DNA from 2 places in the Planosporangium spinosum genome. Region 2 is predicted to be linked to the other one. Evidence: riboswitches for the same ligand, from Rfam matches in the RefSeq annotation. Region 2 holds a riboswitch; the other holds the start of a gene.
What was found. A riboswitch is a leader RNA that binds a small molecule or an ion and turns the genes downstream of it on or off. The one in region 2 is predicted to bind S-adenosylmethionine.
Positions count from the first base shown of each region.

Region 1: another riboswitch for S-adenosylmethionine. It lies ahead of ACNTMW_RS06145 (aminotransferase class V-fold PLP-dependent enzyme); the one in region 2 lies ahead of thrC (threonine synthase).

Region 1 is NZ_JBLYUB010000003.1:265,281-268,684, reverse strand. Features, by position in the region: gene ACNTMW_RS06145 (aminotransferase class V-fold PLP-dependent enzyme) at 203-1,507, opposite strand; SAM riboswitch class IV at 1,539-1,656, opposite strand; gene ACNTMW_RS06140 (AI-2E family transporter) at 1,825-2,973, shown strand; gene ACNTMW_RS06135 (FUSC family protein) at 2,978-3,404, opposite strand, start outside.
Region 2 is NZ_JBLYUB010000034.1:14,118-17,521, forward strand. Features, by position in the region: gene ACNTMW_RS30275 (ABC transporter permease) at 1-287, shown strand, start outside; gene ACNTMW_RS30280 (glucosyl-3-phosphoglycerate synthase) at 434-1,366, opposite strand; SAM riboswitch class I at 1,607-1,736, shown strand; gene thrC (threonine synthase) at 1,749-3,029, shown strand; gene ACNTMW_RS30290 (ArsR/SmtB family transcription factor) at 3,393-3,404, opposite strand, start outside.

The sequences.
Region 1 (3,404 bases), on a different contig from region 2:
CCAGTGGCCGGTCTACCGCCCTAGGCCGGACAGAGCGCACTGGAGATGCGCATCAGATCGACGTGACGCCGCGCAACCAGGCAGGTCATGAGGCGCTGCCTCATCTCGTGGTCGCTGCGGATGATCATGGTAGTGAACCTAACCCATCGGTTTAGTAGGAAGCAAGCTGCGCGCGTGTCGTAAAACGCTGAGGGCGTCGACATCAGACGCTGCCGCCCGCGAGCGGTGCGCCGCGCCGGTGCGACGCACCGGCCAGCTCCCGCAGCCCGGCGAGCAGTCGGTCGACGTGCTCGGTGGTGGTGCCGATGCCGATGCTCGCCCGTACCGCGCCGCCGGTGAGCGGCCGGCCCAGCCGTGCGGACGCCTCGTCGAGGAGCCGGCGGGTGAGCGGGTGGGCGCAGAACAGGCCGTCGCGTACGCCGATGCCGTGTCGTCGGGCGAGGTAGGCGGAGACGTCAGCGGCGGCGTGGCCGGCGACGGTGAAGCTGACGATGCCGACCCGGTCGTGGTCGGCGGCGAAGGTCCGCAGCTCGGCGACGCCGGCAAGGCCGGCCAGTCCCGTGCGCAGGCGGGCCAGGAGCGCGTTCTCGTGAGCGGCCAGCGCAGCGCGGTCCGCGGCGGCGATGTCGGCGCAGGCCGCGGCGAGCGCCACCGCGCCCAGCAGGTTCGGGGTGCCGGCCTCGTGCCGGGCCGGTCCGACGTGCCAGTCCACGTCGTCGAGGGCGTCGCCGACGTGGGCGGTCGCCCCGCCGCCGGCCAGGTACGGCGGTGCGGCGTCGAGCCAGTCGGCCCGGCCGGCGAGCACCCCGGCCCCGAACGGGGCGTACAGCTTGTGCCCGGACAGCGCCAGGTAGTCGGCGTCCCACTCGGCGAGGGAGACCGGCCGGTGCGGGGCGAGTTGCGCGGCGTCGACGGCGATCCGGGCGCCGAACCGGTGCGCCACCTCGGCCAGCGCCGCGACCGGCCACACTTCGCCGGTGACGTTGGACGCGCCGGTGACGGTCACCAGGACCGGGCCGGCGAGCCGGCCGAGGGCTTCGGTCAGGGCGTCGACGGCGGCGTCCGGGGACCCGGGGATCGGCAGGCGTACCGTGCGCGGCCAGGGCAGCAGGTTGGCGTGGTGCTCCCCGGCCCAGGCGACCACGGTCGTGGCGGCGGGCAGGCAGCGGGCCAGCAGGTTCAGCGCGTCGGTGGTGTTGCGGGTGAAGACCACGTGGTCCCCCGCGCGGGCGCCGACGAAATCCGCGACGGTCTGCCGGGCCCGCTCGTACGCCAGGGTGCAGCGCTGCGAGGCCGCTCCGGCACCCCGGTGCACGCTGGCGTACCAGGGCAGCAGCTCGTTGACCGCGGTCGCCGCGGCGGCGAGGCAGGGAGCGGTCGCGGCGTAGTCGAGGTTGACGTGGTCGACGGTACGGCCGTCGGCGAGCGTGACCGGCAACCGGTCGCCGAGCACGACCGGGCCGGCCTGAGCAGTGTCGACATCGGCACTGGCGAACGTGGCAACCATGATGAACCCCTCCGGGCTGGAGACCCCGGAGGGTCCGCGCTTGCCCGGACGCGGATGCGCACGGGCCCGGTCCTCACCCGGGGCACCCCACCGCGAACAACGAGGGTTGCCGGCCAGCAAGCCGGGGCTTGACGCTGGCACTCGTGACCTGTGCCGATATCCTATTAGAAGCGTAGGAATAACGGTCAACAACCAACACCTGTGCGCTCGATCACCCCGGGGCTGCCTCGCCGCTGCTCAAGCCCGCTGCGAGCCGCGATCCCGTGGGGCTCCGGTCGCGGTGGATCAAAGGCCGGACATGGGGTAGCAGCACGCGCATGAGCGGATCGGGAGGCAGCCGGGAGGGCGCGCCCAGGCGCCGCCGGGTCCCCACCAACCTGCTGACCACAGCCATCGTCTGCGGCTGCGTGCTGGTCATCGCCGCTACGGTGTTCCTGGTCGGCTGGATCCTGGTACGTCTTGGGCCGGTGACGCTGGCCGCGGTCGCGGCCCTGCTGCTCACCGCGCTGCTGGATCCGGTGGCCGACGCCCTGCACCGGCTGCGACTGCCGCGGTGGGCGGCAGCCCTGTGCGCGGTACTGCTGCTGCTGGCGTTTCTGATCCTGCCTCTGGTGCTCATCGGACGGCACGTCGCCACGCAGTTCGATGCACTTGGCCGTCGGCTGGACGAGGGCATCGGCCAGATACGGCGGATGCTGACGGCCGGGCCCCTACCCATCAGCGGACGGCAGATCGATGCGGTGGCACGCCGGGTCGTCGACGGCGTGCGTGAAGCGTTACCCCGCCCGGTCACCGGTGCGGCCCTCGCCACCGAGATCCTCGGCGCGATCGTGCTGGCACTGATCCTGGTGTTCTTTCTCCTCAAGGATGCGGACACGATGTGGCGCTGGGCGCTGGCCCGGGTTCCGTCAGCACACCGCCGGCGGGTCGACCGGGTGGCGCGAGCGGGCTGGGACGCCCTGACCGGGTACGTGCGCGCCACCGTCATCATCGCGGCGGCTGATGCGGTCGGGATCGGGGTGGCGCTGCTGCTGGTGGGCGTCCCGCTGGCACTGCCGCTGGTGACGCTTACCTTCGTAGCCGCGTTCGTGCCGCTGATCGGTGCCACCGTCGCCGGTGCCGCGGCGGTGTTGGTGGCGTTGGTGGCCAACGGGCCGACCGCCGCGCTGATCATACTGGTGGCGGTGATCGTGGTGCAGCAGACCGAGGGCAATCTGCTGGAGCCGCTGGTGATGGGCCGCAGCGTCCGGCTGCATCCAGCGGTGATCCTGATCGCGGTCTCCGCCGGTACCGTGCTGGCCGGCATCGCCGGTGCGGTGGTCGCGGTACCGGTGACCGCCGTTGTCTACCGGATGGCCTCCGCGCTGGCCGCCGATGGGGACACCGACCACGATGAACCGGGCCGGGACAACGACACATCGCGGCGGGACCACGATCGACCCGGCAACGATCAGCCCGGTACCTGATTGATCATCCGGCCGGTCGCCAGCGGCCCGCGTCGAACGGGGTGCGGGGCGTCGACGGCGGCGTGGGGACGTTCAGCCTGCCGGTTCCTACCCGGGAAGCGTCGCCGGCCCGTCCCGGATCGACCCCGGCGAACACCATGATGTCGGCGGCGACCATCCGCACCGCCATGATCGCGGCAGCGAGCGCCGAGTCGGCCGGCGTGTCGATGTCGGCGAGGCGGCGAGCGGCGTCGAGCGCGCGATCAGCCGCGTGCTGGCGGGTAGCGCGATCGCCGGGCTTCTTCGCCAGGGCGGTGAGCGCACCGACCAGCTCGCGCACGCTCGGCACCAGCCGGCGGCGCTCGCGCGGACTGATCGCCATGACGGTACGGGTGAGCATCAGGCAACTGTCGCCGAGCAGATCCAGATGGCCGGCGTTCTCGTTCTCGCGC
Region 2 (3,404 bases):
TCGCGGGGTGTGCGTTCCTGCTGTCGGTGACGACCGACGCGCCGCTGGGCGCGGTCGGCGGGGCGGTACTGCTGCAGATCCTGTCGAGCATCCTCGACCAGATCACGGCGCTCGGCGCGATCCGTAGCTTCCTGCCGACCCACTTCTCGCAGGCCTGGCTGGGCCTGCTGTCCACCCCGCTGCAGACCGACGACCTGGTACGCGGCTGCGTCTCGGCGCTGAGCTACGGGGTGGTCTTCTTCGGCCTGGCCTGGTGGCGTTTCCTGCGCAAGGACGTGGTCAGCTAGTGCGCTGACCGCCGTCGGCCGGCACCGTCAGCCGGCCGACGGCGTCAGGCGGCCGACGGCGTCAGGCGGCCACGATCGTCGCAACATCCGGAAAGTTGTGGTCTCAGGGCACCCGGGATGCCACGACATCCGGGAAGTTGTGTCGATCAGGACTGGTCGCGCGCGGCGTATTCGGGGATCGTGGCCATCGGGGGCCGCGGCGTCCCGCCGACGGGTTGATCGGCCGCGGTGATCGTGTCCCGGACCCGGGCGAACCGGGTGAGGGTGTCCCAGCGCGGGTCGTTGGGGTGTACCCGCTCGAGCACGGTGTGCAGCACCTCGGCCGCCATCCCGGCCAGCGTGGCGGCGTCGTGGCGGCCGTGGGCGCGCTGGCCGAGATCCACCTGGGCGACCGCGTCGAGGCCGGACTCGAGCACGGTGTCGAGCAGCAGCCCGGCCTCCACGCCGTACCCGGTGGCGAACGGCAGGGTCTCCAGCAGCGAGCGGCGGGCGGCGTACTCGCCGGCGAGCGGCTGCACCACCCCGGCCAGCTCCGGGAAGTACACGTTGAGCAGCGGGCGGGCCAGCAGGTCGGTGACCGGCCCGCTCCCGGCGGACGGCGGTTCGGGCCGGTCGTAGCAGGCCTTCACCAGCGCCACGTCCGGCTCGGTGAGCAGCGGTCCGAGCAGGCCGGTCACGAAGTACGACCGGAACTCGGCCAGGTCGGCGTCGACGTAGACGAGCAGGTCGCCGCGGGCGACCAGGAGCGCCTTCCACCGGGCGTCGCCGATACCCGGCCGGGAGTCGTGGCCGGGGAGGATCTCGGTGTGGTGGTACACCGTCGCACCGGCCTCGGCGGCGACCTTCGCGGTGGCGTCCTGCGAGCCGGCGTCGACCACGATCACCTCGTCGACGAGGCCGGTCTGGTCGGCCAGGATGCGGGCGCCTCCGACCACCTCGCCGATGGTGGACTCGTCGTCGAGGGCGGCGAGCACCACGCTGACCGTGGCGTCACCCTTGTGCCGGGCCACCCGATCCAGGGGCCAGTCCCGCCACGAGGACGTGCGGCGGTCGAACCAGGAGGCGGCGGTCGGGTGCATGGCTCCACGCTCTATAAAGATCGGCATGTATCGGCAAAGGGCGAAATCCGGTGGAGTATTGCACTTCGCCGGCCGGTAGCGGTACCCGTGGACTGGGCTGACGCGGCCGTGTCCGGTGCCCGTGGGCGCGCGGTGACGCGGCCCGCCCGCGCCGATACGCCGGGTGACCTCACTCACGAGCCCCGTCGATTGCATGGCGTATGGCCGGACCGATCCTTACACTCGTGGGCACAATCGAATACCTCATCCAGAGGGGCTGAGGGAACGGCCCGATGAAGCCCCGGCAACCACCACTGACGACTCGACGACGAGGCCGCGCGTGGCAGGTGCCAATTCCGTCCCGGTGTGCGACTCCCGGGAAAGATGAGAGGAAGGCCTCGACATGACGTCGACCATCGACGCATCCCCGTTCGTCGGCTCGCCCGCCCGCGCCCTGGTCTGCCGCGGCTGCGGCGCCGAGTTCCCGCTCGCCGCGCAGCACGCCTGTTACGAGTGTTTCGGTCCCCTCGAGGTGGCCTACCACGCCGACGCCCTCAAGCGGGTGACCCGCGAGGAGATCGCGGGTGGCCCGCCGAACATCTGGCGCTACGCCTCGCTGCTGCCCGCCGGCCAGGACCCCGCCACGCGGGTCACGCTCAACCCGGGTTTCACCCCGCTGGTACCCGCGCCCGCGCTGGCCCGCGAGATCGGCCTGCGCGCCCCGCTGTGGGTCAAGGACGACTCGGCCAACCCGACCCACTCGTTCAAGGACCGGGTGGTGTCGGTGGCGTTGACCGCCGCGAAGGCGCTCGGCTTCGACCGGTATGCCTGTGCGTCGACCGGCAACCTGGCCAACTCGGTGGCCGCGCACGCGGCCCGCGCCGGGGTGCCGTCGATGGTGTTCATCCCGTCGGACCTGGAGCCGGGCAAGGTGATCACCACGGCCGTGTACGGCGGTGACGTGGTGGCGATCGACGGCTCGTACGACGACGTCAACCGGCTGTGCTCGGAGTTGACCGAGACGGACGAGTTCGAGAACACGGCGTTTGTCAACGTCAATGTCCGGCCGTTCTACGCCGAGGGCTCGCGCACCCTGGGGTACGAGGTCGCCGAGCAGTTGGGCTGGCGCATCCCGAAGCAGGTCGTGATCCCGATGGCCAGCGGTGAGCTGCTGACCAAGGTGGACAAGGCGTTCGCGGAGCTGGTCGAGATCGGCCTGGTCGAGGCGCCCGCCGACGGGTGGCGGGTGTTCGGCGCCCAGTCGGCCGGCTGCAACCCGATCGCGCTCGCGCTGCACTCCGGGCGCGACGACATCGTCCCGCAGAAGCCGACCGGCATTGCCAAGTCGCTGAACATCGGCGACCCGGCTGCCGGCGTGTACGCCCTCGAGGCGGTCCGGCGTTCGGGCGGGTGGATGGCGTACGCCGACGACGAGGAGATCCGCGACGCGATCCGGCTGCTGGCCCGTACCACCGGCATCTTCGCCGAGACGGCCGGTGGGACCACCGTGGCCGCGCTGCGCAAGCTGGTCGACGAGGGTCGGCTCGACCCGGAGGCCGAGACGGTCGTGTTCAACACCGGTGAGGGGTTGAAGACGCTCGACGCGGTCGCCGACCGGGTGGGGCCCACGTACCGGGTCAAGCCGTCGCTGCGGGCGGCTCGCGAGGCCGGCCTGCTCGACTGATTTTCCACCATCTGCAAACCGACTCTGACCTGCATAGATACGACTTCTATCGATGGCTGCGCACCGGCCTCCGTTACCCGTGTGATGACGTGCGGTGCGGCGCGAAGCCCATCGACGAGCGTTAACGCCAACGTATCGGGAAGGTTGCTTACTGTATAGAAGTCTGCCATCCGGGGCCTTGACTGGGCCGCGTCGATGGCAGCACGATGCTCGGTGCGGGAGGACGTGTCGCCGCGAGGCCACCGATCCGTCGGTCGGCCCGCGACCGCAGTGCCGGAGGTGCTGTGCGAGCGTCCTCTCGACCATTTCTGAGGAAGGCCCGGCCGGGAAAACCTGGTCAGGGAGGACCCGGCCGAGGTCCGGTCAACCGGCGGC